3 regions of the Salicibibacter cibarius genome follow, and region 3 is predicted to be linked to each of the others. Evidence: predicted binding sites of a transcription regulator. Region 3 holds the regulator's gene; each other region holds the start of a gene.
The links. Region 3 encodes LexA, which represses DNA repair genes until DNA is damaged. Its sites were predicted from a motif close to CGAACATATGTTCG; they were not measured.
Positions count from the first base shown of each region.

Region 1: recA (recombinase RecA) is a predicted target of LexA. The motif match lies at 6,113-6,126, and genes of this name have one in related genera.
Region 2: uvrB (excinuclease ABC subunit UvrB) is a predicted target of LexA. The motif match lies at 5,379-5,392, and genes of this name have one in related genera.

Region 1 covers NZ_CP054705.1:2,437,772-2,448,439, reverse strand. The annotation lists gene HUG15_RS12675 (transposase) at 1-383, opposite strand, end outside; gene HUG15_RS12670 (DUF3388 domain-containing protein) at 645-1,418, shown strand; gene HUG15_RS12665 (helix-turn-helix domain-containing protein) at 1,436-2,320, shown strand; gene pgsA (CDP-diacylglycerol--glycerol-3-phosphate 3-phosphatidyltransferase) at 2,525-3,103, shown strand; gene HUG15_RS12655 (competence/damage-inducible protein A) at 3,126-4,364, shown strand; gene HUG15_RS12650 (DEAD/DEAH box helicase) at 4,449-6,062, shown strand; gene recA (recombinase RecA) at 6,246-7,295, shown strand; gene rny (ribonuclease Y) at 7,866-9,437, shown strand; gene HUG15_RS12635 (TIGR00282 family metallophosphoesterase) at 9,583-10,377, shown strand; gene HUG15_RS12630 (stage V sporulation protein S) at 10,460-10,668, shown strand, end outside.
Region 2 covers NZ_CP054705.1:4,257,679-4,268,346, reverse strand. The annotation lists gene ftsX (permease-like cell division protein FtsX) at 1-872, shown strand, start outside; gene HUG15_RS21470 (murein hydrolase activator EnvC family protein) at 892-2,253, shown strand; gene HUG15_RS21465 (S41 family peptidase) at 2,458-3,918, shown strand; gene HUG15_RS21460 (PDZ domain-containing protein) at 4,164-5,315, shown strand; gene uvrB (excinuclease ABC subunit UvrB) at 5,459-7,441, shown strand; gene uvrA (excinuclease ABC subunit UvrA) at 7,511-10,381, shown strand; gene HUG15_RS21445 (DUF4097 family beta strand repeat-containing protein) at 10,575-10,668, shown strand, end outside.
Region 3 covers NZ_CP054705.1:2,333,345-2,344,012, reverse strand. The annotation lists gene iscB (RNA-guided endonuclease IscB) at 1-992, opposite strand, end outside; gene HUG15_RS12175 (TetR/AcrR family transcriptional regulator) at 1,449-2,024, shown strand; gene HUG15_RS12170 (hotdog fold thioesterase) at 2,147-2,536, shown strand; gene HUG15_RS12165 (MBL fold metallo-hydrolase) at 2,561-3,358, shown strand; gene lexA (transcriptional repressor LexA) at 4,135-4,767, opposite strand; gene HUG15_RS12155 (hypothetical protein) at 4,909-5,100, shown strand; gene HUG15_RS12150 (DUF896 domain-containing protein) at 5,264-5,497, shown strand; gene tkt (transketolase) at 5,613-7,601, shown strand; gene sirA (sporulation inhibitor of replication protein SirA) at 7,773-8,210, shown strand; gene HUG15_RS12135 (YneF family protein) at 8,320-8,544, shown strand; gene HUG15_RS12125 (CcdC family protein) at 9,492-10,013, shown strand; gene HUG15_RS12120 (DUF2621 family protein) at 10,056-10,463, opposite strand; gene acnA (aconitate hydratase AcnA) at 10,614-10,668, shown strand, end outside.

The DNA.
Region 1 (10,668 bases), 100 kb from region 3:
TTGTCCGCTACCGGCCACAACCGTCGGAAGAAGTCATAGAACGTTCCGAGTCCGGGGATATCATCCGGCGAAAACCCACTGAGGATGGCATAAATAGGCGTTCGTTGCATGATATTCACCCATTCCGTCAGCCCTTTTTCTGGATTCGTAAACAAGTAGACGAGATACGAGCGTAGCATCGAGGCTGGATCGCGTGGTTCAGGTCCACGGTTCGAATAGGTAGTCCGTAGTTGGGTGGTGACGCCGGACAGATCAGTCTGCCAGCATTTTAAGACTAAAGGCCAATCGGCGTTCACGAACAAGATTGCGCGTCCATAACGGGCGTGGAGTTGTTCCATGACAAAATGTTGGTAAGCCGCATGCGGGATAACCGTCGGTTTCAAATGAAAGCCCCCAATGATCGTAGTAAGGGAAAAAACGTTCCCTTCACCGGCGATTATGAGGGTGGTTCCGAAATGTCAAGTGCTTTTTGATCTAAAAATACAATAAATTTCAGGGCATTAATTTCCAGTTTCAGATCAGGCGAAAATAAAAAAATCCCTCCCGACAGAGGGAGGAAAGCCAATCAGGTGTGACAAAGAAACCCTTGTCACACAAGCCTCGGTGAATTCCGAGAGCCTATGTAATGAAGAAGGAGGAACGGGATGGAAAAGAAAGAGTGGTATTTTGAATATCAGATTCGGCAGAACCGTCCCGGCTTACTGGGGGATATTTCCTCGTTACTTGGAATGTTATCGATAAATATCGTGTCGATTAACGGGATCGAAAATGATCGGCGCGGCATGTTAATTCGCAGTGCCAGCGATGATCATGTGACGCGTTTACGAGATATATTGCAAACGATGGATGCAATTTCGCTTAAAAAATTTCGGGTGCCAAGACTTCGGGACCGGCTAGCCGTGATGCATGGCCGTTATATCGAAAGAGACTTGGGCGACAAAAAAACCTATCGATTTGTTCGGGATGAACTTGGACTGTTGGTCGACTTTTTGGCGGAGTTGTTTAAAGAGAAGCGGCATTATCTCGTGGGTGTCCGGGGGATGCCGAGAGTCGGAAAGACAGAATCAATCGTGGCCGCGAGTGTTTCTGCCAACAAGCACTGGTCATTTATTTCTTCGACGATGCTAAGGCAGACGATCAGAAGTACGCTTCCTGACGATGAATTTAGTGAAGACCTCGTCTATATCATTGACGGGATCGTTACGACCATGCGCGCCCCGGAAAAGCATCGCTCCCTCGTTGATGAGATTATGGCCTTATCTGCTGTAAAAGTTGTGGAGCATCCGGATATTTTTGTGCGTGAGACGGCATATACATTAAAAGATTTCGATTGCATCATTGAACTCCGTAATGATGAAAATGAAAAAATTACGTATGAAATGGTGGAATCGGGTTTTTCTTCTTTTGATATTAGCTAACTTGGTAGGTGTTTAGCATGGCTGAATTAGGGCAATTTTTAAAAGAAAAACGTGAAGAAAAAGGGTGGGGGCTTGATGAAGTCCAAACGCGGACGAAAATTCAAAAGCGCTACTTATTGTCCATAGAAGAAGGACGGTATGACGATTTGCCCGGTGCTTTCTATGCACGGGCATTTATCAAGAGTTATGCAGAAGCATTGGAGCTCGAACCTGAAGAAGTGTTTGCGGAGTTTGAGCATGATTTGCCGAAACCGAGAAAGGAGTCGGTGGATCTTCCAACCAGAACCGAACATTCGAAAACAAAACGATCATCCCAGGAAGGGAAAAAAAAGAACACGGTCCTTCCTTCCGTTCTGGTCGTTTTTTTCCTCGTCGCGATCGTCGCTGTTATATGGCTCTCCAACATTGACGGTGGTGGTGACATTGCATCCGATGAGGAAGAAGAAAACGGGGAAGTAGATATCGTGGATGAAACGGCAGAAGAAGAAACGAACGGCAATGAAGAAAATGAGGATAACGAGGAGAATGAAGAAAACGGGGAAAACGGAAATAACGGAGAAAGTGAAAATGGACAACTTTCCTTTGGGGAAGTAGATGGATTTAATTCGATCTACACGATCGACAGTGATTCATTGGAAATCACGCTTGAGTTTGATGAAGAAACGGACAGCTATGTTGATTTTCGCGAAGACCCGACGGACGACGGTTCGATCGTAGAAACAGCCGCTGCCCCCTCCGAGGCAACAGAACAAGACTTTGATTTTAGTGAACACGACGCGATCACCATCAATGCTGGCTACACACCCGCGCTCACGATTTATGTGAACGGCGAAGAGTTGGAATATGAATTAGATCCCGGAGAAAGAGATTTTCAGCGCATTACCATCGAAAAAGAGAATTAAGCTTTGAGAACACCCCCGGCTTACCGGAGGACAGATTTCAGAAGCCAGAGGTCCGAGGCATAATATCGAAGAAGTAACTTTCATCTGACTTCCGGCATCCGGCATCCGACATCTGAAATCCAGACAAGTGCACGGACATTGGCATTTTTCTTTGTTATGATTTTTGTTAAAATAAAAGGGTGTTCCTGTAGGAGGAACCGTTACGTGAACCTGCCAAACCAGATTACGATCATCCGTATCGGATTCATCCCGATATTTATGTTGATCTTCCTTTACCCTTTTCAATGGGGTCCTCCCTTAGATGTCTTTGGGACACAAGTGCCTGTGAACCACGCGGTTGCCGGGATTGTTTTCGCCGTTGCCGCTGGGACGGATTGGCTCGATGGCTATATCGCCCGCAGCCGTAATCTCATCAGCAATTTCGGAAAATTTTTAGACCCGTTAGCTGATAAGCTGCTCGTGACAGCGGCTTTATTATCTCTTATCGAGGTTGGCTTCTTGCCGGCTTGGATGGCAGTGATCATTCTTAGCCGGGAATTTGCCGTCACCGGGATGAGGCTTGTGGCAGCGTCCGGAGGCAAGGTCATTGCGGCCAGCCCGCTCGGAAAGGGGAAGACGCTTTTTCAAATGCTCGCAATTTTTTTCCTAATGGTTCACAACGCACCTTTTGATGCATTCGGGTTGCCGATCGCGGCGATATTGATATGGATCGCCCTCTTTTTAACGGTAATTTCCGGCATCGATTACTTTTTAAAAAATAAACATGTGTTCAACGACGCTTAGATGACTGGAAGGAGATCCATCCATGAACGCGGAGATCATTGCCGTAGGCACCGAACTACTTCTTGGGCAAATAGCGAATACAAACGGACAGTATCTTTCAAAGCAACTCATGGGACACGGGGTGAATATATACAAACATACGGTCGTTGGAGACAATTTGCCACGCATTCGGCAAGCGATACGGATGGCCGCGAACGACAATGACATCGTTATTCTTACCGGGGGGCTCGGGCCTACGGAGGATGATGTGACGAGAAACGCACTCGCGGAGGAATACGGCCTCAACCTCGTCTATGATCAGCAGGCGCTCGACAAAGTGGAAGCTTTTTTTCAATCGAGAAACCAACCCGTAAATGATGCGAACCGTCGCCAAGCTCTTCATACGGAAGGGGCGCACGTGTTTCAAAATAGCGCAGGGCTCGCTTGCGGCATGGCTTATAAACATACAGACACGTGGTTTTTTCTGTTGCCGGGGCCACCACACGAGTTAAAAACGATGGTTGAAGAAGAGGTCAGCCCCTTTCTTGATGCCATGAATGAATCACGGGATTTATTGTTGTCGCGGGTACTTAAATTTTACGGGATTGGCGAGTCGGCGCTGGAAGCGCGTGTTCATGATTTAATCACACAGCAAACAAACCCGACGATTGCGCCGCTCGCGGGTCAAGATGAAGTCACGTTGCGTTTGACGGTAAAGACGACCGACCCGACAGAGGCAAAAAAAAAGCTTGATGAGTTGGAAGGCGCCGTCTGTGAACGTTGCGGATCTTTTTTATATGGGTATAATGAAGACACGTTATTTTCACGCGCTCTTGATCATTTACGGTCAAAAGGGTGGACGTTGGCCGTTGCCGAAAGTTTAAGCGGAGGATTATTCGGGGCATCGCTCACCGATGTTCCGGGAGCGTCTGATGTTTATGCCGGTGGTGCCGTTACGTATAGCAACGAGGCAAAAGAAAAGCAGCTTCATGTGACGAAAGCGACGCTTGAGCAACATGGCGCTGTAAGCGAAGCATGTGCCGAAGAGATGGCAGCAGGCGTGAGAAGCGAATACGGGACAGATATAGGGGTCTCGCTGACAGGTGTTGCCGGTCCGGGCACCCAGGAGGGCCATCCGCCGGGTACGGTCTATATTGGCGTTGCATATCCGGATAAAACGCATGTCTATAAGCGACGTTTACGCGGGGACCGCGCATCGATACGACGCAGGGCGGTAAAAGAAGCTTGTGCCGCCATGCTGGATGTGGGAAGTGAGAGGTGAGAATTGGGATAAAACCCGTTATAACCCGCCTTCTGCTGCGGCGCCGAGGTTTTTCTTATTTGATAGAAGAAGGTGATGAAGAATATGAATGTATTTGAAAGTGAACATATTAAACCGGAAGTAAAAAAAGCAATTAAGGAGATTGGCTTTGAGGAGCCCTCTCCGATCCAGGAACAAGCGATACCGAAAGCACTAAACGACAAAGATGTGATTGGACAAGCGCAAACCGGTACCGGGAAGACGGCAGCCTTCGGGATTCCTCTGCTTACAAAACTAAACGCCTCCTCCCACGTCCAGGCGCTCGTTTTAACGCCAACCCGGGAGCTTGCCATTCAAGTGGCCGGGGAATTGCAAAAGCTGTCCACCCATCTGCATGTCACAACGTTGCCGGTCTATGGCGGGCAATCGATCGGTCATCAAATCAAGGCGCTTAAACGCGGGGTCCAAGTCGTTATCGGAACCCCCGGGCGCGTTCAAGACCATTTGCGGAGAAAAACGTTAAAGCTTGACCGTGTGAAAACGCTCGTCTTGGATGAAGCGGATGAAATGCTTGATATGGGTTTCATCGATGATATTGAATCGATTTTGAAACAAACGAATGAGGACCGGCAGACGATGCTTTTTTCAGCAACGATGCCTGACCCGATCCGAAAGCTTTCCCGTCGCTATATGAAGCAACCTGAGACGGTGTCCATTAGCAAAAGCGATGTTACGGCTCCCTCGATCGAACAGATTTATTTTAAAGTGCTTGAAAGGAACAAACTCGAGTCGCTTTGCCGTGTGATTGATCGTTACAACCCGGAGCTTGCAATCGTTTTCTGTCGCACGAAAAAAGGCGTTGCGGAATTATCGGAGTCCTTGCAGGCACGGGGTTATTTTGCAGACGGGCTTCACGGTGATTTGAACCAATCCCAGCGGGATGCGGTCATGAAAAGGTTTCGGGAAAGCACGATTGAGTATCTCGTCGCGACAGATGTTGCTGCCCGCGGACTGGATGTCCAAAACGTCACCCACGTGATCAACTATGATATCCCGCAAGACCCGGAATCCTATGTCCATCGCATCGGGCGGACCGGACGAGCCGGCAAGAGCGGCCAGGCCCTGACGCTCGTCACTCCGAGGGAAATGAAGCATTTACGCTCGATTGAAAAAGAAATAAAGATGTCCTTGCCGACACGGGATATCCCGACGCTGGAAGAAGTCGTGGAGAAACAGCAAGACTCGTGGCGACAGCAAATCACCGGTGTCATTGAACATAGCGAAGAGACATCGATCTTTGATGAATTAACCCGGGAACTGCTCGAGCAGTATCAACCGCAGGAAGTCATCGATGCGTTGTTGAAAATGAATTATCAAACGGAAAATAATATTTCTGAAGAAGGGTATTATTTTGGTGATACCGGTGCGGCAAAAGGCATGGTCCGTTTCTTTATGAACGTGGGCCGCAATGTGAGCTTAACCCCGAAAATACTCGTGGATGAAATTGCCGATGCAGTCGGGATTTCAAAACAGTCGATCGGACGCATCGACCTTTTCGAAAAATTTACGTTCGTGGAAGTTCCGGAAGACGTGGCTCCCTTTGTTTATGAAGGATTGCGCCACTCCCGTGTTCACGGTGCGCGCGTGAATTTGGAGCCGGCAAAACCAAAGCCGAAACGCCAAGGGCGGCAAACATCGAATCCTTCCGTTTCTAACTAAAAACACATCGGGCTCCTCCACGGAGGGGCCTTTTTCATCGGAACAGTTTCAGAATAAATGTTCGTATAATCCTTGGCAAATGATGAAAAACACGGTATGATAGGTGCAGGGGAAACGATTGGTTCTTATGCCTATCGGGAAATAATGCAATGATTAAATTTATGCCTATAAAGGAGTATTGCCATGAGTGAAAGAAAAGCAGCGCTTGACCAAGCCTTGCGAAGCATTGAAAAACAATTCGGCAAAGGTTCCATCATGAAGTTGGGGGACGACACGGAACGCCGTGTGTCCACGGTTTCAAGCGGGACATTAGCCCTTGATATCGCGCTCGGTGTTGGCGGGTATCCGCGTGGACGGGTCATTGAAATATACGGTCCGGAATCTTCCGGGAAAACAACCGTTGCTTTGCACGCCATTGCCGAAGCCCAACGGGAAGGCGGACAAGCGGCATTTATTGACGCGGAACACGCCCTTGATCCTGTTTATGCCCGCGCCCTTGGCGTCGATACCGATGAACTCCTGCTCTCGCAACCGGATACGGGAGAACAGGCCTTGGAAATTGCAGAGGCGCTCGTCCGCAGCGGCGCTGTTGACATCATCGTCGTTGATTCCGTGGCGGCCCTCGTGCCAAAAGCGGAAATCGAAGGGGATATGGGTGATGCACATGTCGGTTTGCAGGCCCGCCTCATGTCACAGGCATTGAGAAAGCTGTCGGGGGCCATTAGCAAGTCGAACGCGATGGCGATTTTTATCAATCAAATTCGCGAGAAGGTAGGCGTCATGTTCGGAAGCCCCGAAACAACGCCCGGGGGAAGGGCCTTGAAGTTTTATTCCTCAGTACGCTTGGAAGTACGCAGGGCTGAAGCTTTGAAACAAGGAAATGAGACAGTCGGGAACAAGACACGATTAAAGATCGTGAAAAACAAAGTGGCTCCGCCGTTTCGCCAAGCAGAAGTTGACATTATGTACGGGGAGGGCATCTCCCGGGAAGGTTCGTTGTTGGACATCGCGACAGAATTGGAGATTGTGCAAAAAAGTGGCGCTTGGTACGCGTATGACGGCGAGAGGCTTGGTCAAGGCCGTGAAAATGCAAAGCAATATTTGCAAGAGCACCCATCTGTAGCGTCCGAAATTGAAACACGTATTCGTGACCACCATGAGCTTCCAAATAGCGGGCAGCAGAACCAGCAGCAGGAGGAAAAGGAAGAAACACAAGATTCATCAGGATCGTGATTGAAAAGCCGGCTCGGATAGCCGGCTTTTTGGGTAGGTAAGAAGTATAATTCAACTTTCTTACCTACATAAGTGCAACTAAGGCTTTTCGCCGTAAAACCGTAAAAGCTTGGCGAAAAGCTAAGTTTTCTCACGCTCGAATGGATGGGATTGACACGGTTGACATATGAACAATGGCAAGTATACAATTAAATATGAATGTTGGGGAACGGCGGGATCGCATAAATTGATTCGCCGTTTACAAAAGGCTTTTCTCTGGTTGTAACGCATCATGTTTTAACCGTTCGTTTGAAACAATTGAACACAGTACGAGAATATGATGGCAAAAAAGGGTAGGAAACATGCTCTGAACCGGTTTATCGCCGTGTCCATCGTTTCATCCATTCCAAAGGGATGAAAACGATAGAGGGAAACACCTTTATTCAAACAACAGAACGAAATGGATCAACACCAACGAATGATCGCAGGCACCCGCCTGCCTGCATTCTCCGTTTTTCGTTAGGCAAAGCCCGCAACGTTTTCGGTGTAAATGTACACGTACAATTGAATAGCAAAGGAGGTGTAGGCGAGATGAACGGAACACTCATCTTGATCATCTCCATTTTGCTTATTGTCGTTGCTGTTTTAAGCGGGTTTATTGGTTATGTCATCCGTAAAAAAATTGCCGAAGCAAAGATTACGAGTGCAGAATATGCGGCAAATAAGATGATCGAAGAAGCGGAACGCGATGCGGATAACAGCAAGAAAGAATCACTGTTGGAAGCCAAAGATGAGGCGTACCGCTTGCGTTCCGAAGCCGAAGACGATATTCGCGAACGGAGAACCGAAATTCAGAATCAGGAAAGCCGCCTTCAGCAAAAAGAAGAGGCGCTTGACCGTAAAAGTGAAACGCTTGACAACAAGGAAGAATCTCTAGAACTCCGGGAGCAAACGCTCGCTGAGAAACAAGAAGAGACAGAAACGATGAATAGCAAAGTGGAACAATTAATTTCCGAACAACAGGAAGAACTGGAACGGATCTCGGGGCTGACGAGAGAAGACGCCCGACAGATTGTCCGGGCTGAAACCGAACGGGAACTCGATCATGAAAAAGCAGTGATGATTAAGGAAAATACGGATAAAGTCAAGGAAGAAGCAAATAAGAAAGCCAAAGATATTCTTTCTGTGGCACTGCAAAGATGCGCGGCTGATCATGTGGCGGAAACGACGGTATCCGTTGTCCATTTGCCGAATGATGAAATGAAAGGCCGAATCATCGGGCGTGAAGGGAGAAATATTCGCGCGTTGGAGACGTTAACCGGAATTGATTTAATCATAGACGATACACCCGAGGCGGTCATCCTATCCGGCTTCGATCCGATTCGAAGAGAAATCGCGCGCACGGCGTTGGAGCGGCTCGTTCAAGATGGACGGATTCACCCCGCCCGCATTGAAGAAACCGTGGATAAATCCCGGCGTGAGGTCGATGAACGGATACGTGAATATGGGGAAGAAACGACGTTTGAAATGGGGATTCATCATTTACATCCTGATCTTCTCAAAATTTTGGGCCGTCTGCGATTTAGAACGAGCTACGGGCAAAATGTCTTGAATCATTCAACGGAAGTCGCGTATTTAACAGGTTTAATGGCGGCGGAACTTGGAGAAGATGTGCAGCTTGCCCGTCGGGCAGGATTGCTTCATGATATCGGAAAAGCGATTGACCATGAGGTCGACGGCAGTCATGTTGAAATAGGTGTCGAATTAACGAAAAAATACAATGAAAACGAGGTCGTTGTGAACAGCGTTGCCTCTCATCACGGGGATGTCGAAGCAACTTCAGTCATTGCTACACTCGTCGCTGCTGCAGATGCCCTGTCTGCGGCAAGGCCGGGTGCAAGACGGGAAACGCTTGAAACGTACATTCGCCGTTTGGAAAAACTCGAGGAGATTGCAGAATCATTTGATGGTGTTGAAAAGACGTATGCCATACAAGCGGGTCGCGAAGTCCGCATTATGGTAAAACCAGACTTGGTCGACGACGTGTTGGCCCATCGGCTGGCACGGGACATTACGAAGCGAGTGGAAAATGAACTTGACTACCCCGGGCATATACGAATCACCGTTATTCGTGAAACGAGGGCAGTAAATTATGCAAAATAAAGCAGCACATTTGTGCTGCTTTATTATTTGACGGAATGAAAAATATATTCATGATCATGAAAGCCATACGTTTAACAAGGCATATAAAGTGGGTATAAGTGAGGATAGAAATGTCTTTTCAAACTGGAAAGTAGGTCTAAAGCGCATGCGACTATTATTTGTCGGAGATGTTGTCGGCCGGCCCGGGCGAAATATGCTGGAGGCACAATTGCCGAAGCTTAAGAAGAAATATAAACCTCAAGTAACGATTGTCAATGGCGAAAACGCCGCGAGCGGGAAAGGGATTACAGAGAAAATTTACAAAAGTATTTTGGGGTTTGGCGCTCAAGTTGTTACGCTTGGCAACCATACGTGGGCAAGAAGCGAAATTTTTACGTTCATTAACGAAGAAACAAATCTGATCCGTCCGTTAAATTATCCGCCGGGCGCCCCGGGAAGGGGGCAAACCTCGATCAATGTGAACGGATTGGAACTCGTCGTCATTAATGCGATGGGACGCGTGTTTTTGGAAGCGATTGATTGCCCTTTTCAAGCGTTGGACAAAGCGGTGGAGGATGCCAAAAAACGGACGCCGTTCGTATTTGTTGATTTTCATGCCGAGACGACCAGCGAAAAACAAGCTATCGGCTGGTTTTTGGATGGGCGTGCCAGTGCCGTCATTGGGACTCATACTCACGTGCAAACAGCCGATGAAAGAATACTGCCGGGTGGCACTGCTTTTTTAAGCGATGTCGGCATGACCGGGCCATACGATGGCATTATCGGCGTTGATAAGGATGTGATTTTGAAAAAATTCCAAACGGCGTTGCCGGCAAAATTTGAAGTTGCGAAAGGGAGGAGTCAACTCAACGCTGTATTTATGGAATTCGATGAAAAAACAGGCAAAGCCCGAAAAATTGAAAGAATCCTGATCAATGATGATCACCCATTCGACGAATAGATGCAACGAAGGCATAGAGAACGATCCAAAGAATATAGTAAGGGATAAAAGGTGACATTCCACAACTATAGGAGGGCTAATCATGGAAGTATTAAAAGTATCAGCGAAATCCACCCCTAATTCTGTCGCCGGTGCCCTAGCGGGCGTGATCCGCGAAAGAGGAGCTGCGGAAATTCAAGCTATTGGAGCAGGCGCTTTAAATCAATCTGTCAAGGCAATTGCCATCGCGAGAGGATTTGTAGCACCCAGTGGAATTGACCTGGTTTGTATCCCGGCGTTTACGGACATTGA
Region 2 (10,668 bases), 1.9 Mb from region 3:
TTGTGCGGCACGTAAGAGAAGGGTTTAAAAATATTAGCAGAAACGGGTGGATGAGCTTTGCCTCCATTAGTGCCGTGACGATTATGCTGCTTGTCGTCGGCGCGTTTTCCTTGCTGATTTTAAATATGAACAGCCTGGCATCCGATGTCGAAAACGAAGTTGAAATCCGTGCTTTTCTGGAAATGGATACTGAAGCGGATGCACAGGCGGAAGTGATGGAAGACATTGCAAGCGCTAACGCGGTAGAAGACGTTTCGTACCTTGACAGGGATGAAGGGTTGGATCAATTTATCGACAGTCTCGGATCCGAAGGCGCTGTCTATGAAAGCATCCGAGATGAGAATCCCTTGAATGATGCGCTCGTTATCGAGACGACCGAACCGGAACTAACGGAAGCTGTCGCAACCGCCGTCGATGAATATGTTGAAGTGGAAACGGTTGAGTATGGAGAATCGATTCTTACGCAATTGTTTACGATCACAAATTATGTGCGTGTAATCGGTGCGGCTTTGATTATCGGTTTGTTGTTTACTTCTATATTCCTGATATCAAACACGATTAAACTTACAATTATCTCGCGCAAAGACGAGATTGAAATTATGAAACTTGTAGGAGCGACGAACAGATTCGTGCGTATTCCCTTTTTTATCGAAGGGTTGCTCATCGGTGTGATCGGAGCTTTTGTCCCGGTTGTAACACTTATGGCCGGTTATGTTTATCTCCATGATTTTTTTGATGCTCAGTTGCCTTTTATTACGATGGTTGAGCCCTTTCCGATGGTTTGGCAAGTGGCGCTGGTATTGTTTGGCATTAGCGTTGTCGTTGGTATGTTGGGAAGTCAAATGTCTGTACGTAAATTTTTGAAAGTATAGCGATGGGGGTGATTGGTAAATGAAAGGAAAAAAAACATTAATGCTCGGCACCGCTTTTCTGGTTGGATTATCCGGTTGGTTGCAAACAAGCTATATTGGACAAGCTGAATCCGTCAGTGAGTTGGAAAACGAATTGGATGACATACGTGAATCCCAACAAGAGGCGGAAAATGATGGCGAAGAGGCGGAAGAGGATTTAGAGGGCGTAGAGGAAGAGTTGGCAGAAATCGAAGAAGAGATTCGTGAAATGGATGAAGAAATGTCCGCCACTGTTGAAGAAATCGGAGACAAAGAAGCGGAAATGGCTGAAGTCGAAGACGAAAACGGGCGGTTACAGAACGATATCACTGAGATTGAAGAACGTATCGAGAAACGGGATGAAGTGTTGAAGGAACGAGCTGTGACCCTCTATCAAAATGGCAACGGAACAGTTGAATACATAGAAGTTTTATTGGGGGCGCAAAGTTTTGGGGACTTTCTGGATCGAATCCGCACCCTCTCAACGATTGCAGGGCAAGATCAGGCAATACTTGACGAACATATTGCCGATCATGAACAACTTGAAGAAAACAAAGAAGCAGTTGAAGAAAATCTGGCAACCTTGGAATCTAATCTTGCAGAATTGGAAACTTTGCAAGCGAACTTGGACGAGCAAATAGAGGACAAAGAAGTTGTGATGGACGGGCTTGATGAAGAGCAGCGTCAGTTGCTTGATGACCTGGAAGAAATCGAAAACGAAGAAGAAATCCTGCAACAGCAAGAAACTGCCAAACAGAATGAAATCGAACGTGAAGAAGAGCGGGAGCGAGAGAGGGAAAGAGAACGGGAAAGAGAAGAGCAAGAAGCTGAGGAATCCGATGATTCCGGAAACAATGAGGAAAATGAATCGAATGAGTCGAATGAATCCGAGGGAAGCAACGTAAACAGCGACGGATCTTCTTCGTCACCGTCAACCGCAAGTGTCAGCGATTCCGGCTCCGATGGAGGCGGAGGCGGCACGTTGGCGAGGCCGGCATCGGGCCCGTTGACTTCAGAGTATGGGCCGCGATGGGGTCGAATGCACAATGGCATTGATATTGGCGGCTCAGGTGTTCCAGTTAATTCGGCTGAATCAGGTACCGTCAGTTACGTTGGCTACATGGGCGGCTACGGAAATACGGTGATGGTTACGCATCAAATTAATGGACAAACGATCACGACATTGTATGCCCATCTGGCTTCTTCCGATGTGTCCGAAGGTGATTCGGTCAGCCGTTCGGAACAGATTGGCATCATGGGGAATACAGGAAACACGACAGGTCCCCATTTACACTTTGAAGTACATGAAGGTGGTTGGGCCGGATCGGGTGTTAATACCGTCGACCCAATGGATTATCTATAAGCAAAGGATAATCGAGCGGAAATGGGCTTCCCGCTCGATTTTTTTTGTTTCGCCCGTTAAAATGTGTTTAAATGGGAGAAAGAAACATAGCATATGCAAAAGAGAACGGCAAGAAGAAGACCAAATAATAAAGCAGGCGATACTTCAGATTTAGAAATAGATGGGTATGTCATGCTTTCCAAAAGCTAAGATAGAGGTGACAATATGAACGTTAGCGGAAAATGGCTCGTTATCTTAGCGAGTGCGGTCATCATAGCCGGATCCGGAGGGGTGATCGCGGGAGTCTCTATCGGCGAAGAGGGACAAAGCCAAAATCGTACTCCGCAAATGGATGAAGAAAACGGTGAAATTTCATCAGAAGAAGGTTGGGAAAAAGTTCATCAAGCACACGACTTGATTGTGGAACAATATATCGATGATGTTGACGAAAGCACCTTATATGAAGGTGCAATCGAAGGAATGTTAGACGAACTGGATGATCCCTATTCCGTCTATATGGATCAGGAAACAGCGGGTCAGTTTGAGGAATCGTTGGACAGTGAATTTGAAGGCATCGGTGCGGAAGTTAACATGGTGAATGAGAATGTAACGATTGTTTCTCCGATTCAGGGCTCACCGGCAGAAGAAGCCGGGTTAATGCCGGATGACCAAATTTTGGAGATAGATGGAGATTCAACGGAAGGCCAATCTTTGAATGAAGCGGTGATGGACATTCGCGGGGAGAAAGGCACTTCCGTGACGTTGACAATTGAACGTCCCTCTTCTTCCGATCCATTTGAAGTCGAAGTGGAGCGTGACGCGATCCCGATGGAAACCGTCGAAAGCCGAACGATTGACCGGGATGGAGAGACCATCGGTTTACTCGAAGTTATTTCTTTTTCCGCGGAAACAGCCCAAGAATTTGAAGATGAATTGAATGCACTGGAATCTGAGGGCATTGATGGATTGCTCATTGATGTTCGCGATAATCCGGGCGGATACTTGAACAGTGTTCAGGATATTGGTAGTTTGCTGCTCCCTGAAGGGGAGACGATCGTACAAATTGAGCAACCTGACGGGGAGGTGATCGCCACTCCTTCTACGCTCGAGGAAGAAAAAGATTATCCAATGGCGGTGCTCATTAATCAAGGTAGCGCTTCTGCTTCGGAAATATTGGCAGCTGCTCTGCATGAAGCGGGAGAATATGACCTTATTGGCGATACAACGTTTGGCAAGGGGACGGTACAACAAGGATATCAATTCGAAGATGGCAGTGAAATGAATTTATCAATGTCGAGATGGTTGACTTCCGACGGCAACAATATTCATGAAGAAGGCGTGGAGCCGACGATTGAGGAAAGCCAACCGGATTACTTCTATACAGCCGCGCTTGCTGTAGATGAGACGCTCACGTTTGATGACAACAATGATCAAGTGGGCAACGCGCAACATATTTTAGAGGGATTGGGTTTTGATCCGGGCAGAACCGATGGATATTTTGATGAGCAAACAGAAGAAGCGGTGGCTGCTTTCCAACAAGAGACGGACGATTTGGAGGAAAGCGGGGAGATTGATGAAGAGACTGCCCAGCACCTTCATAGCGCAATTGTGGATGAGATTCGTGACGATGAAAATGATCGCCAATTGGATACGGCAATCAGTCATTTAGTTAGTGAAGTGTCCTAATTTCGGGAAAAAGCAGGAATTCCATGACTTTGTGTCGAAATACATCCGTAGCACTAGGGTGTATTTCTCTTTTTTATTTTGTATTGTGTAGTAAAATAGATGTTCAACACTTTAATCAATGGTTGAAATATATGAATATGAATAAATGTAGCCATGACAACTGGCTAGCGTAGTGTTTTTCCGCAGCGGTTACTTAAATCAAATGAAGAGCTAAACAAACGATGCTTTTAGAAGGAGATCAAATAATGGATCATTGGTTTATAGATCTAGTGATTGGTATAGGAAGCTTCTTTATTCACCCGTTGACCTATATCGGTTTATTGGCAATGATAGGCATTGGCTATCGCCGTTTAAAAAGGGAAAGAAAGATGTTTCATATGTCCACCGGCTCTGTTGGGAAAGACGTTTTTCACCGTCTATTACCGGGGGTATTGGCAGGAGTTGTTTTATCGGTTGTTGCATTGGCGTCCGGTATTGTGCTTACCCCGGAATTCCTATTGACAACGACAGCAACCTATCTTGTGCTGATTATTGTCGGGGGCGCGGGATTTGCCTCTCCTGCCTATGCATTGGGGTTAGCGTTGCTTCTGTCCTATTTTCTGCCTTTCGGCGGCGGAACGTCTGTAGACCCATTACCCGTCCTTATCATCATCGGGTCATTGCTATTTATTGAAGGGGTGTTCATGCGCTTACAGTCAAAGCGCGAGCAGTTTTCACCCCTTCGTTTACGCAGCAAAAGGGGGAAATGGGTCGGAGGTCAACGCCTTGATCGAATGTGGCTCATCCCCGTGTGCATATTCATTCCCGGTGAAACGTTCGTAGCGGGAGATTGGTGGCCATTACTCCCGGTTACGGATGATGTATCAATGCTCCTGGTGCCTTTTCTCGTTGGATTTCGTCTAACGACGCTCGGGCAGCGCATGAAAATAAAAATAAAAAGTGCCGGAACGAGAATGATAGGATTTGGGGCGCTGTTATTTGTTGGCGCTGCTCTAGTGATGTACCTCCCCGGATGGGTGTGGTTGCCAGTCGTGCTTATCGCGATTATCGGTCGGATGCTTTTGCAGTTCTACGAGTACGTTAGCGATCGGAGGAAAGATTATTATTTTGTACCGAAAAATGATGGCATCGTCATTCTCAGTGTATTACCGGAATCCCCGGGTGAGAAAATGGGTCTTCTGCCCGGAGAAATTGTGACAAAGGTGCATGGCAATCCCATCCATACGGAATGGAATTTTTATCAGCAATTACAGATCAATCCGGCATATGGCCGTATTGAAGTGATCGACGCCAATGGGGAGCGGCGCGTAGAGAAAGCGGCTTTGTATGACAATCAACATCATGAGCTGGGCTTGTTATTTTTGCATCCTAACGAGGAATCATGGGAAGATGAATAAAGGAATAAAACCTTCCGAAAGAGCCATTCAAATGCATTCGGGAGGCTTTTTGCCATCTGTGAGCAAATAAACGTTCGTTTATTTTCAAATTGTGTTATAATACGCTATAAAGGAATGGTATCGCCAGCGAAGGAGGGTGAACGTTGCCACAAACGTTTTCACTTGAATCTGTTTATCAACCCGAAGGGGATCAACCTAAAGCGATAGAAAAAATAGCAGAAGGAATTAAGGCAGACAAGAAACACCAAGTGTTGTTGGGAGCAACGGGAACGGGCAAAACATTTACGGTGTCAAACGTGATTCAGGAAGTGAACAAACCGACGCTTGTCATGGCACACAATAAAACACTCGCCGGTCAGCTGTACAGCGAATTTAAATCATTTTTTCCCAATAATGCTGTCGAGTATTTCGTCAGTTATTACGATTACTATCAACCGGAAGCCTACGTCCCGCAGTCGGATACATTTATTGAAAAAGATGCCAGCATCAACGATGAAATCGATAAACTACGGCACTCTGCGACGAGCGCGTTATTTGAACGCAATGACGTCATCATTATCGCCAGTGTCTCTTGTATCTATGGACTGGGTTCGCCGGAAGAATACCGCGATTTGGTCGTTTCCCTTCGTAAGGGGATGGAAAAAGGAAGAGATGAACTTTTAAATAATCTCGTCGATGTGCAATATGATCGTAACGATATTAATTTTACAAGAGGGACTTTCCGCGTTCGCGGGGATGTTGTGGAAATTTTCCCGGCTTCCCGGGATGAACATTGCATTCGTGTGGAATTTTTTGGAGATGAGATTGACCGGATGACCGAAGTGGATGCACTAACGGGAGAAGTGCTTGGCGAACGCAACCATGTTGCGATTTTTCCGGCTTCCCACTTCGTTACGCGCGAACAAAAAATGAAAAAAGCGATCGTCAATATCGAGCAAGAGTTGGCCGAACGGCTTCAGGAACTGAAAAGCCGGGATAAGCTTGTGGAGGCGCAGCGCCTGGAACAGCGTACCCGCTACGATATTGAAATGATGCAAGAAATGGGCTTTTGCTCCGGGATTGAAAACTATTCCAGGCATTTAACGTTTCGTGAACCGGGCGAAGCGCCGTACACGCTCCTGGATTTCTTTCCGGATGATTTTCTTATGATCATCGACGAATCCCACGCGACGCTGCCGCAAGTGAGAGGCATGTATAATGGTGACCGGGCGCGAAAACAAGTATTGGTCGACCACGGATTTCGGTTGCCTTCGGCAATGGACAACCGTCCGTTAAAATTCGAGGAGTTTGAAAAGCGCGTGTCGCAAGCAGTCTACGTTTCCGCAACTCCCGGTCCCTACGAAGAGGAGAAAGCACCGGAGGTGGTCGAACAGATCATTCGCCCGACCGGGTTGCTTGATCCGAAGGTGAGCGTGCGGCCGATCGAAGGGCAGATCGATGATTTAATCGGCGAGATTAACGATCGGCAGACAAAAAATGAACGTGTGTTAGTGACCACGCTTACGAAGAAAATGGCGGAAGACCTGACGGACTATTTAAAAGAAGTCGGCATTAAAGTGAAATATTTACACTCGGATGTAAAAACGCTGGATCGCTTGGAAATTGTTCGCCAACTTCGTCTCGGTGATTTTGATTGTCTTGTCGGTATCAACCTTTTGCGTGAAGGATTGGATATTCCGGAAGTCTCGCTCGTGGCGATTTTGGACGCAGATAAAGAAGGGTTTTTGCGCGCTGAACGGTCCTTGATCCAAACGATGGGGCGTGCGGCACGTCATGAGGATGGACAAGTGATCATGTATGCCGATAAGGAAACGCGATCGATGGAAGTCGCGATAAACGAGACAAAAAGACGACGGGGTATTCAAGAAGCGTATAATGAAAAGCATGGCATTACACCGAAAACCATTGAAAAAGCGGTGCCAGAGGCGATACAAGCTACGGTAGCCGCAGAAGATGAAGTGAGTTTCTCAACGCCGAAAGACAAGAAAATGACGAAGGACGAAAAGAATCGTTTAATCGACCAAATAGAGGAGGAAATGAAAGATGCCGCGAAGCAACTTGACTTTGAACGTGCCGCGGAACTTCGCGATACGATGATTGAATTAAAGGGAAAGAAAACATCATAAAGGTACGAGAGGTCTTTCTCGCTTCCCATCTCTCGCCTCTCACATTTAGTACAAGGAGTGACCGGAACCATGGCCAATGAGAGTATCAGCATAAAAGGAGCGCGTTCCCATAACCTGAAAGGGGTAGATCTTACGATTCCCCGAGATAAGTTGATCGTTTTTACCGGGCTATCGGGCTCGGGTAAGTCGTCGTTGGCGTTTGACACGATTTATGCCGAAGGGCAAAGGCGATACGTGGAATCGTTATCTTCCTATGCGCGGCAATTTTTGGGACAGATGGATAAACCGGATGTAGATTCGATCGAAGGACTATCCCCGGCCATATCCATTGACCAAAAAACGACAAGCCAAAACCCGCGCTCTACAGTGGGGACGGTCACGGAAATCTATGATTATTTACGGTTATTATTTGCGCGTGTCGGTGTTCCGTATTGCCCGAACCATAACATTCCCATTACGTCGCAAAGCGTCCAGCAAATGATTGACCAATTGATGGGTTATCCCGAACGGACGCGCATTCAAATTCTCGCTCCCTTGGAAGCCGAACGAAAGGGCACGCATGTAAAAGTCTTTGAGGATTTAAAGAAAAAAGGATTTGTGCGCGTACGTGTGAACGGGGAGATCCGCGATTTGTCCGAAGACATTTCCTTGGAAAAAAATAAGAAACATACTATTGAAGTCGTCATTGATCGGGTAATTATAAAAGAGGGAGTGGAATCCCGTCTCTCCGGGTCACTGGAAACAGGGTTGGAAGAATCGGGGGGGCGCGTCCTTATTGATGTCATCGACGGGGGAGAAGTATTGTTTAACCAACATCACGCTTGTCCGTATTGCGGATTTTCCGTTGATGAATTGGAGCCAAGGTTGTTTTCTTTTAACAATCCTTCCGGTGCTTGTCCGACCTGTGACGGCATTGGTTCCAAGCTGGAAACCGATGAAGAGTTGGTTATCCCGAACCCATCTCTTACCTTGCGCCAGCATGCCATCCTTCCATGGATGCCGACAAGTTCCGATTATTACCCGCAACTGCTCGCTGCCGCTTGTGAACATTTTGGGATCGATATGGATGTGCCGTTTGAGCAACTGTCCAGACAGGATCAAAAAATTATACTGCATGGCAACCGAAAAGAGCAGATTCATTTTCGGCATGAGAATGAGTTCGGCAATGTAAGGGAACGCAAAATCTATTTTGAAGGCGTGTTGAAAAACGTATCCAGACGATACTACTCTACCTCATCGGATTATACGCGTGAACAGATGGAGCAGTTTATGGTCCGGAAGGCTTGTCAAGCTTGCGGGGGTCATCGCCTAAAAGATGAAGCGCTTGCCGTTTTGCTCAATGGGAAGCACATCGGTGAAGTGACAGACCTGTCCATCGACAGGGCTAAAGCCTACATGGGAACGCTAGATTTATCGGAAAAAGAGATGCAGATTGCCCGCCTTATCATCCAGGAAATTAACAACCGACTAGGATTTTTGAGCAACGTGGGCATCGATTATTTGAATATGAGCCGAATGGCCGGGACCTTGTCCGGCGGGGAAGCCCAACGAATCCGGCTGGCTACCCAAATCGGTTCCGCGTTAATGGGGGTTCTTTATATCCTTGATGAACCTTCCATCGGTTTGCATCAGCGTGATAATATGCGCTTAATCCACACGCTTGAAAACATGCGTGACCTAGGAAACACGGTTATCGTCGTTGAACATGATGAAGATACGATGCTCGCGGCGGATCATATTGTGGACATCGGCCCCGGCGCAGGTTTGCAAGGAGGATATATTACTGCAGAAGGATCGCCGCAAACCATTCGTGAACATCCCGAATCCTTAACAGGCAACTACTTATCCGGGAAAAAATTTATACCATTACCGACAAGTCGCCGACCAACGACAAAGCGCAAACTTACGGTCAAAGGTGCGGACGGGAATAATTTGAAAAATATCGATGTTGATCTTCCCCTCGGTGTTTTTAATGCCGTTACCGGCGTTTCCGGTTCCGGTAAAAGCACACTCATTAATGAGATACTGCGAAAATCCCTCTCCAAGAAATTGCACCGGGCAAAAGAAAAGCCCGCGAAGCACAAAGAAATCAAGGGCATGGAGGAACTCGATTTCGTCGTGAACATTGATCAGTCACCGATCGGACGTACACCACGCTCCAATCCGGCGACGTACACCGGTGTATTTGATTATATCCGTGAAGTATTTGCCATGACCAACGAAGCAAAAGTGCGCGGCTATAAAAAAGGACGTTTCAGCTTTAACGTAAAGGGTGGGCGTTGCGAAACATGCCGGGGAGATGGCATTATAAAGATAGAGATGCACTTTTTGCCTGATGTATACGTGGAATGTGAAGAGTGCGGCGGCAAACGTTACAACCGGGAGACGTTGGATATCCGCTATAAAGGAAAAGATATTGCGGAAGTACTGGAAATGACTGTTGACGAAGGGGTGGAATTCTTTGAGAACATCCCCAGAATCAACCGGAAACTGCAAACGTTGAAAGATGTAGGTCTCGGGTATATTAAACTTGGGCAACAGGCAACAACGCTTTCCGGTGGGGAAGCCCAGCGGGTAAAATTGGCCTCCCAACTGCATCGGCGCACGACCGGCCGCTCCCTTTACATTTTGGATGAACCGACGACCGGCCTTCATATGGATGATATCCGCCGGCTATTGCAAGTGTTGCAGCGCCTCGTTAATAATGGAGATACAGTTATCGTTATCGAACACAACCTGGACGTCATTAAAACAGTGGACCATATTATTGATCTCGGGCCAGAAGGTGGTGATGGTGGCGGTGAGATCGTCGCAACAGGCACCCCCGAGGCAGTCGCTAACGTTGAACACTCCTATACAGCACGTTTTTTAAAGCCGATTTTAGAGCGGGAAAACGAACGAATGGAAGCGTTGGAAAAGAATGAAGCCGTCGTCAAGTGATTTTTTCAACCGACGCTGGACAGTTCATGGTCGCATGCGACATGCGTGTTCAAAAAGGAGGACAAAAAAGCCGAGAAGGTCCTGGAAGCGTAGCTTCGAGCATCGGAGCGTACGTTGTTTGGCACGTGAGAATTCGATTGCTTTTTTCCCGGCCTTTTTGAACAACCTTTAAAATGAAAGCGAGGAAAAAATCATGCAAGAAGAACGTAAAATGATTCTGCAGATGGTGGAAGATGGCAAAATCAGTCCGGAAGATGGAAGTAAGTTGATTAAGGCATTGTCATCGG
Region 3 (10,668 bases):
TCATGTAAAGATCGTTTCTTTTTGCGAAACTGCTTGATCTTGAAGATGGAATAGGTGTCATAATCAATCTTATCTATCCCACTGATCGCTATCGCGTCGTTATAATGGGTTTTATCTAACCCTAATGCTTTACGTTTAGGTGTCGTAACGGAACCATAGGTGATATTTACATCCGAATATTTATCAAACACTCTCCTGCGAAACACATTCATGAACGTACCTTCTTTATAGCTAGGTAGCTTTTTGCCCTCCATCATCCACTCCCAAAGGATTTTCCCTTTTTTATGATTCTCATGCGTATGACAATCGGTACAAACAGTAATGAGATTATCCGCACGATCACTACCACCATGAGAACGATAGACAATATGATGGGTATTCAGTATCTTGCTTTGTTTCTTGCAAACTTGGCACGTATAGTTGTCTCTTGCAAACACAAAATACCGGACATCATAATAGCCATAGGTTTGTCCTTTTTGATAATCGATCCCTTGAATGTCAGGATTGATCATCTTGTGAGGATCAAATTTGCCAACTTCGATTGTTAATGTTGGATTCGGCACAAGGGAATAGAATTTATCGATCCATCTGAATGTGTTTTGAATCCGACTTTCGATACTCGGTGGTAGCCATCCGTCGGGGCGTTTTCGATTGTCAAAGCGTGGTTTTCGATAGCGTGTCTTACGATGACGCCTTGATTGTCTATACGCTCGTCTTGTATTCAACAAATTTTTCACGTCTTGGCGGGTTTCGATGTCACCTTTTGCAAGCACTTTATCCTCGCTAGTGATCGCAACGCCTGTATCCTTCGCGCCCAAATCAACGCCTATATTCACATTTTGCTTGTAGCCACTTGATCCATATAATAGCTGGATCGTAAAGGGTTCATAAGATACGATTTTAGCTTTCTTTTGTTTCAGTAATCGCCTTGCTTTTTGCGGTTTGCACGGCATTAGTGACTCGCCATGCTTGTTTTTTACGAACACTAACATGAAGTGTTCCTCCTTTCTAGGAGTGGTTTCCCTTCGCCAATGTTATCGACCCTTCGCGATGTGGTTGATGTCTCCTACCCCCTCAGAGATGTTTACAGAGCCACGAAAGAGCTACGGACTAGGGAATCATCCATAGGTTTCTTCATGGTCGATAACGTAGTCAGTTAAGACTTAGGCTAGTCAATAAAGGCTTTTCAAGCCCCTTCCAATTCTACGAATTGGTGGGAGTTATTGACAATAGGTTTTCCATTCCATGGATATCACCCGATTTTTAATTTAGAATACCGTTAATTTAAGTATACCAATTAAATCCGAATGTTGCTAACTAATGTGCAAGGGCGCTTCGGTTTTCTGTTCCCAAAGATACCAATGAATTAGCAATAATCGAGAAATCAAAAAATTCTTTACTGATCATTCTAGAAATGATAGGATAGGGTTTGTAAGGGAGGACAGAGCATGGCTCGAAGCAAAGAGTATGATGAGGATGCTGTCTTGCATAAAGCCATGAAACTTTTTTGGCATCAGGGCTATGAAAAAACATCCATGCAAGATTTGGTCACGCAGATGGGCATCCATCGCCGCAGCATCTACGACACGTTTGGCAGCAAACATGCGTTGTATATGAAAGCATTGAAACGCTACGTGGAGACAGTGGAAGCGAATATCAAGAAACAATTAACATCGATGGATTCAGCCATGCAAGGGATCAGGCGATTATTTGAGATGACGATCCATCGAAAAGAAACATTACCGAGCGGCTGCCTGACGGTCAATACTGCGATTGAGTTGGCCGAACATGACCAAGAAGCAATGGATATGGTAATGGACAGTTTCTCAAGTACAGAAAACATGCTATATGAGCTAGTGTTGCGCGGCCAAAAATCGGGGGAAATACCGGAACGTCATGATGCGAAAAAGTTAGCAAGGTTTCTCAATAACTCGTTTGTGGGGTTACGTGTGTTGGCGAAAACGCGCAAAGACACACAAAAAATGGAAGAGATCATTGAAATGACACTGATTGCCTTGGATTAAATTTTTTTGATCGATCTAGAATGAACATTCTCAAAAAACAGAAGGAGCGGATTGGAATGATCGTTTCTCAAGATGTGTTGGATTTGTACGGTGTGGAGGATAAGGAAGTTTTTGCCGAGGAAATGCGAACACGAGGGAAAGATTCCCTTGTTGGAGAACTAGAAATGGAGTATGTGGAACTCAGTTCCAACCGTCTGATTATGACGATGCCCGTAGGACCTAAAACAAGACAACCGGCCGGTATTCTCCACGGCGGGGCATCGGTTGCTTTGGCGGAAACAGCTGCGACGATGGCTACGGCTATGAATATCGATCCGCAAAAATTCAATCCGGTAGGAATGGAAATTAATGCAAACCATATTCGCAGTAAAACCGACGGCGTTGTTACGGCAACCGCTACGCCTTTTCACAAAGGACGCACGACCATGGTTTGGGATATTCAATTGACGGATGAAAATGAAAAGTTAATTTGTGTCTCACGTTGTACGATGGCGGTTGTTCCAAAAAAATAACAACAGAAAAGGGGTGAAACTGCGTTGCAAGTATATGAAAAGGAAAATGTGACTTGTGTAAAAATGGACGTTGTCCTCGGAGGGAAAAAGACAAATACCGTCTATTCCTTTTTGGTTGACGGTATGTTAGTCGACACTGGGCCACCGCGCATGGAGCCGGACCTTATTCCTTTTTATGAAGCACATGCGATTGATTTTGTCGTCCTGACCCATAGCCATGAAGACCATTCCGGAACAGCGCCGTGGCTTCAGCAAAACCATGGAGTGCCTATTTATGTTCATCCAAAGGGGGTTGATATATGCGCCCAAGACTCACCCTACCCGAAGTATCGTCAGATGACTTGGGGGAAACGGAAAGGGTTTCAGACGACGCCACTTGAAAGTGCGATCCGATCTCAAAACAGGGAATGGAAAGTCATTTACACGCCGGGGCATGCAGATGATCATGTCGCTTTTTTCGATGAAGAAAATAGAACGCTATTTGCTGGGGATTTATTTGTTGCTCCGAAACCGAAGGTCATTATGAGCAGCGAGTCCATCCCGCAGACGATGGATTCCATTCGAACATTGCTCGCTTATGATTTTGAATCGCTATTTTGTTGCCATGCCGGATATGTAGAAAACGGGAAAGAGATGCTAAAGCAAAAACTAGATCACCTTGAGAACCTTTCCCAAGAGGTGAAACACCTACATAAAGAAGGGCTTTCCGTTGAGGAGATTAGAGACAATTTTTATCCGAAAAAGTACCCGATTATAAGCGTCTCCGGGGGAGAATGGGACTCTTTGCACATTGTTTCTTCGATTCTGGAGAATGAATACTAAAACAAGCATGTTGTGCGCGTAAGTGCCCTCGAGCCAAATGAGCTCGGGGGGTTTTTCATGGAAAAGGATCGTTGATCAAATGGGTGTATGCTCGATTTCGGGTATCATGGACATCTCGTAATACGATGCAGGTGAGGCCTTCAGGTTCCATGACCGATTCATGACGCTCCAAACGAAGTCTCGAACGTCGTTTCGGTCTCCATGGACGCTTCATAGCGCCCGAAATCCCGGGTAAAAGCGATTTACAGGTGTCATGACTGCTTCATGACACCTGAATTTTAGACTTGATCGTCGTTATGGGCGCCATGAGCACATCATGGCGCCTTTATTAGTGTTTCGATCATCATTTCGGTCTTCATGGCCCCTTCGTGCCAATCATTTACCGCTCACCTCGCGCTCGTTTATACATACCATATTGGCAATGATCGCGAGGTGATGGGTGTGTTGGAAATTGGTCTTTTTTTACACTTTAAAAATGTTTAACTTTGTTAAAGGATTAAAGTATAAGATGAACTAAGGCTTCCACCATAAAGATTTGGTGGAAGCCAAGTTTTTCTAAACAATCGCGGTTTCCATGCCTGGATTGTTGATTCTCGCTGTAAAAAGAAAAACGGGAAGAAAAAATAACCCAGGCTGTTCTAAACAGATACGCGCTGTGCATACAGTAAAACAGAAACGGAATTAGGTTGATGTAATATTATTATGTTAACTTAATTGTCAAAAAGATGAAGAAGGAAAGACTCACTCTTTCCATTCTCCTTTATCGGCATTTTGTTTTACGAAATCGTACGGAAGACACCGCTTACTTTTCCGAGCACTTGGCAATTGTCAAGAATGATCGGTTCCAATGTTTGGTTTTCGGGCTGTAATCGGATGTGGTCCCCTTCATTATAAAAGCGTTTGACGGTTGCTTCTTGTTCGTCTGTCATCGCTACGATAATATCACCGTTATCTGCGGTCGGTTGTTGGCGTACAATCACTTGATCTCCATCAAGAATCCCCGCGTCAATCATACTGTCTCCTTCAATGGTGAGCATGAACACCTGGTCACTTCCGACAAAATCGTCGGGCAACGGCATATAGCTCTCTACATTTTCGACAGCTGTAATGGGAACGCCCGCGGTTACTTTACCGATCAAAGGAACATAAGCACTTGCCGGCTTGTCTGCTTCGGCTATTTCGTTTCCATCTTCATCGAGATGAAGAACTTCAATTGCCCTTGGTTTGGTCGGGTCTCTGCGGATATACCCCTTCTTTTCCAATCGAGCCAAATGGCCGTGCACGGTTGAGCTTGAGGCAAGGTTGACTGCTTCGCCGATTTCTCTTACAGAGGGTGGATATCCTTTCTTTTTCACGTTGTCTTTAATAAACTCAAGGATCGTTTCTTGTCGTTGCGAAAGCTTTTTCATTTTATTCACCTCGTTAATTTATATTTGTCTAAAGCTTACCATATAAAACAAACGTTTGCAAACATTAGTTCCTTGAAATGCTTGACACGAACGATCGTTCTGATACACTAATAATAGAACAATTGTTTCGGAGGTTTTCTTATGACGAATCAAAAAGTTGAAAAAGAACGCGGAAAAGGACAAGAACGTTTATTATTATTTTTATTCGCTCTTTCTATCATCATTATGACGATGGTTGCCGATCAATCGATTGGGACAAGTGCGCCGGAAGCGGAAGGAGATCCGCAAACAGTAACACTTGTGCCAACACCGATCGAACATACGGATTGGTAGAGAGAATAAAAGAATGGGGAAGAAAAAGAAAGAATATCAAGGACTATTAATATTCAGCCATTCATTTAGGTTATAATATGAACTGTTGCCTGTTGATTTCACGCGGGGATGAACGTTATAGTGACGATAAGCATCATTTATGATTCTATAAGGGGGAGCTTCATTGATATCCGATGAAAAGCTTGACCGTATTAATGAACTAGCCAAACGACAGAAAACGACGGGGTTGACTGCAGATGAGCAAGACGAACAAAAAGACTTGCGGGAAGAATATCTACAGAACTTCAGAACCTCTTTTAAACAGCAGATTCAAAATGTATCTGTCGTCGATGAGAACGGAAACGAAGTAACCCCGGAAAAATTACGTAATGCAAAAGGCAACCGCCGTTCTTATTAACGATAAAAAGCGGTGCATCGCTCGTCAAAGTGGTGCGCCGCTTTTTTCTTGTTTTAGTTTTAAAAACCATATATCATACCAATAGAGACAATTCACAAAAGAAAGGATGGAAACATTGACTTCAAACATAGAACAACGCGCCATTAATACGATACGGACATTGTCCATCGACAGTGTCAATCGAGCAAATGCAGGCCACCCGGGATTGCCCATGGGTGCGGCGCCGATGGCTTTTGCATTATGGTCGAGGCATCTCAAACATAACCCGGCAAAACCGGGATGGTGGGATCGGGACCGTTTTGTTTTATCCGCAGGCCACGGCTCCATGTTGCTGTACAGTATGCTCCATTTAAGCGGATACGACTTGAGCCTCGAGGAGTTGAAAAACTTCCGGCAAATGGGGAGCAAAACGCCCGGCCATCCCGAGTACGGACATACGGCAGGGGTAGATGCGACGACCGGCCCTCTCGGACAAGGCATTGCCATGTCGGTAGGGATGGCTATGGCAGAGGCCCATTTGGCCGCTACGTACAACCGTGAAGGGTATGAATTATTTAACCATTTTACGTATGTGATTTGCAGTGATGGGGATGTCATGGAAGGAGTCGCTTCGGAATCCGCTTCTTTAGCCGGCCACCAGCAATTGGGACGGTTGATTGTGCTTTACGATTCCAATGATATTTCGCTCGACGGCGATTTGAATCGCGCGTTTTCGGAGGATGTTTGCAAGCGATATGAAGCGTATGGTTGGCACACGATCTTTATCGAAGACGGTAATGATGTTGAGGCTATTGACCGCGCGATTAAAGAGGCGAAAGAAGATCCCCGTCCGAGTTTTATCGAAGTAAAAACCGTGATCGGTTTCGGTTCGCCAAACCGTGCAGGCACAAATGAAGCACATGGGAAGCCGCTTGGAGATGAAGAAGCCACGCTCGTAAAAGAAGCATACGAATGGGATCACGAACCGTTCCATATTCCCGATGATGTTCTCAGCTTTTTTGAAAAGAAACAAGACGAAGCCGTCGATGGGTATCAACAATGGATGAAAACATTTGAGGGGTACAGCAAGGCATTTCCGGAAAAAGCTGAAGAACTCAGGCGCGCGTTTGACCGTGATTGGCAAACGGATCAGCTCGAAGCGTTGCCGAGTTATGTTGCCGGAGAAGATACACTTGCCACCCGAAAAGCCTCAGGGGCAACGATTCAGGCGATTTCGTCTCAAGTGGACGGGCTGTTCGGTGGTTCTGCTGACCTCGCCTCTTCCAATAATACATTGATGGACGCGTATGAAGATTTTACGAAGGACAACCGTGAAGGCCGTAATGTCTGGTTTGGGGTGAGGGAATTTGCCACCGCGGCCGCTTTAAACGGCATTGCCCTTCACGGAGGGTTGCATGCGTATGGAGCAACCTTTCTCGTCTTTTCCGATTATATGCGACCGGCCATTCGCTTGTCGGCGTTAATGGGCGTGCCCGTTACGTATGTTTTTACTCATGACAGCATCGCGGTCGGAGAAGACGGGCCTACGCATGAACCGATTGAGCAGGTGCCATCCTTGCGCGCGGTGCCGAACCTTTCCGTCATCCGACCGGCGGATGGGAACGAAACTGTTGCAGCTTGGCGGCTTTCGCTGGAAGCGAAGGATCACCCGACTGCTTTGGTATTAACGCGGCAAGGGCTGCCGACAATGACGGATGCGGAGAGTACGTATGAAAACGTGAAAAAAGGCGCGTATATTTTGGCGGACGCCGACCGGCCGGCGGCGGCGATTGTCGCGACAGGATCGGAAGTTGCGCTCGCCATGGGCGTAAAGGAGAGACTTTCTGAACAAGGGATTGCCATTCGCGTCATCAGTATGCCGTGCCGGGATTTATTTGAAAAACAACCGGAAGCTTACCGGCAATCGGTCATCGACAACGCCATTCCGACGGTCACGTTGGAAGCGGCGGCTACGTTCGGATGGGAGCGTTATGCCGGAGCGAACGGCAAGGCGATCGGCATCGATCAATTCGGCGCTTCAGCCCCCGGCAACGTTGTTATGGAAGCCTTCGGATTTCACGAAGAAAATATCGCAAATGAAGTGAAAGCCTTAACAGAACAGTAAGCATCGCCCTGGGGAGGTGTCCTGGACAAACGTCAGGACACCTCTTTTGTATGCTTATCACCGGGATAAAAAATTTGTCGACCATTACCGGGTTTTATCAAACAAATATTGACATATTATTTTGTGGCCAGGCATTACAATAATGGGAAGACATAAAAGGAGGGCGAGCTTTTGCATCGATATGACATCTATCTTTTGAAGCCCGGAATCGCTCGGCAATTTATCCAATTGGAAAACAAACTCTTCCAACTTTTTAAAGAGTATGAGACAGTCCCCTCCCTTCACCATGAGGTTCAAAAACAAGTCGATTATATTTGTCAGCCGATTTCCATTCATCATTTGGGGGAATGGCTTTCTTCCGCGCAAATAACTCCCTTTCCACAGGGGAGGGACGATGGTCTCGTCTATTATTTGGAAGAGAGCGAAAGCGTAAAATTAATGCTCTCTGAAAGAAGAGTGCAAATTTGGAGCACCCTCCATATGGAGGATGAATGGCCATGGTTCGATCAATTGCAGGCGTATGACCCTTACTTTTTTGCTTGTGATGTCGAACGGGGAAGATACGGGTGGTTGAAACCGATCAAAATGCATACCCATCTTTTCGGTTAATTGAGAGGCAATCCCTTTTCATCGTTCGATCGATACGGTATAATGAATGATGTTTGCTTAAGCGAAACCTATCCGGTGCCGAACGATCGACGTAAGGAGGAGTAACCGCATGAGTACGATTTGGGTTGTTTTGATCGCGATGGCAGCCTTGCTCGTAGGTCTTGTGGGAGGGTTTTTCATTGCCCGGAAAACAATGGTCAATTATATGAAGAAAAACCCGCCTATCAATGAACAAATGCTACGTGTGATGATGATGCAAATGGGCCAAAATCCATCCCAAAAGAAGATCAATCAAATGATGAAAGCCATGCAAAAAGAACAGGGAAAAAAATAACCGAACGGAACACCTCTTTAGGATTTGGGGGTGTTTTTTGTTTTTAAGGTGGAACGTGCTATGCTGAATACAAGCGGGGTATCTATGAACTATGATCCAAAAAGAGTGGTTTGATATAATGGAAATCTATTGGGAAGAGCACCTCCCATCTGATTAAGAGGCGAAGTCAGGTTTTTCGTACCATATGGAGTCACTTTCCTTCCGTTTGTGGTATGAAATCGAGTTTATTGTACCATTTAGAGTCGTATTCCCTCCGTTTGTGGAACAAAATCGATTTAAATTGTCCCATTGGGGGCCCGTTCTCCTTCCGAAAGTGGTACGAAAACGGGTTTATAGTAGCAATGGGAGTCGTTCACCCTCTCGCTTTGGGGTATACGCCACTAGTGCAAGGTGGCTCAATTAGCCAATCACGGAGGAAGTTAGGGCGCCAACGCTTCTGACTCCCTAACGGACAATTTACCGCGTCATGGCGACCGTAATGGCCTGAATCGAAAGCGTTCGGGCGTCATAGCCGCTTCATGGTGACCGAAAAGGCTTGTATCAAAGATATTCGGTCGGCATGGCTGCCTCATGGCGCCCGAACGAGCGATTGGCTTTTGTTTTCGGTCGCCATGACCGTTTCATGAAAACCGGGAGTCCTGTTTCGAGGGAAGATATTCGGTCATTGACGAGAGTAATTGATCCCTTGACTAGGGCAGTGACCGTTTACCCTGGTTTGAAGTCCCAATCCAGACTTCCGATAGTCGGTGTGATCACTTATTTCAGCCTTTTTGCACTAGCTCCTGCTATACATCGGGCAGTCGTACAAGCCGGACGTGAATCAAAAAAGGCAGCCGGCGTATCATAAAAGCCGGTTTTGGCTCGCCCAGTCTCCAACGATTTGATCAGAGAAAGGGAAAAAATTGATCCTTCGACATGAAACAGGTATGATAGGTTGTACGGAGGAGGTGGGCAACATAACAGAGACAACATTCATCTTTATACTTACAACAATCGGCGCGGCGGTGATGGGGACGTTCGCCATCATTGTGCGTATGAAAGCTATAAAAAAACCGGCGACTGTGAAAAAAATCATTATCCCGCCACTCATGATGAGCACGGGTTTTTTGATGTTTTTATACGAACCTACGCACCTTCCCATTGAACGTATTGTTGCGCCACTAGTGGTCGGTGCCGCCGCTTCTTATTTGCTGATTCGCACGTCGCGCTTTGAAATACACAATGGCGATATCTATATGAAAAGATCCAAATTGTTTATTTTTTTATTGATGGGATTGCTCCTCGTGCGGGTGATCATCAAACTCATCATCGGGGAACAAATTATTCTCCCTCAACTGGCAGGCATGTTTTTCCTGCTTGCATACGGGATGATCCTGCCGTGGCGCATCGCGATGCTTTTTATGTTCAAAAAGAAACAACAAGAAATCAATGACCCGATCATGGACATGCCCATGAGAGAAAGAACGTGAAAAAACCGGGATTTCCCTTTTTTGGGTGGCCCGGTTTTTTCATTAGAATAGCTGTTCATATTGGCTGTAATCCATCTCTTTTTCATCCAGTTTTTTTCGCAAAAATTTATGGTCACGTTTCGGGGTTGCCAAAATATAACCGCGGATAATCAAGTCTTCGTTCATTTGTTTTGCGTGTTCATTTAACGCAAGCTCTCCGATCTTTCCCGCGATTTTTTCACGGGCAATGTCCCTGAACAATTCAGGAACGGGCGAGACGAGTTCTTCCAGTAAATCGCTTTGCTCGCGTGTCCAAAGATGGCGGGTTTTTTCAAGGTAGTAGTCTTGCCAATCGAGGATGGAGTGCCCATCTTCTTTCGGAAGACGCTTTAGGAATTTCCGAAACATAAAAAAACCGCCGATAAACATGAACACAATCATGAACACAGACCAAAGGACAATCAACCACATAAAAATATCTGAACCCACGTTGCTCACCACCACCACGTCCTAAATCTCTTACGAATAGTTTAGCACATCTCGCTCCTTTTTTTATACTGTTAGTTTTGCTTCGACATTTTTAACAGATTGTTATATGATAGAGACAGAGGAGGGGTATACATGGGAGAAACCAAAGACATGTATCAGGCGAAGAAAACGCTGAATGTAGGAAATG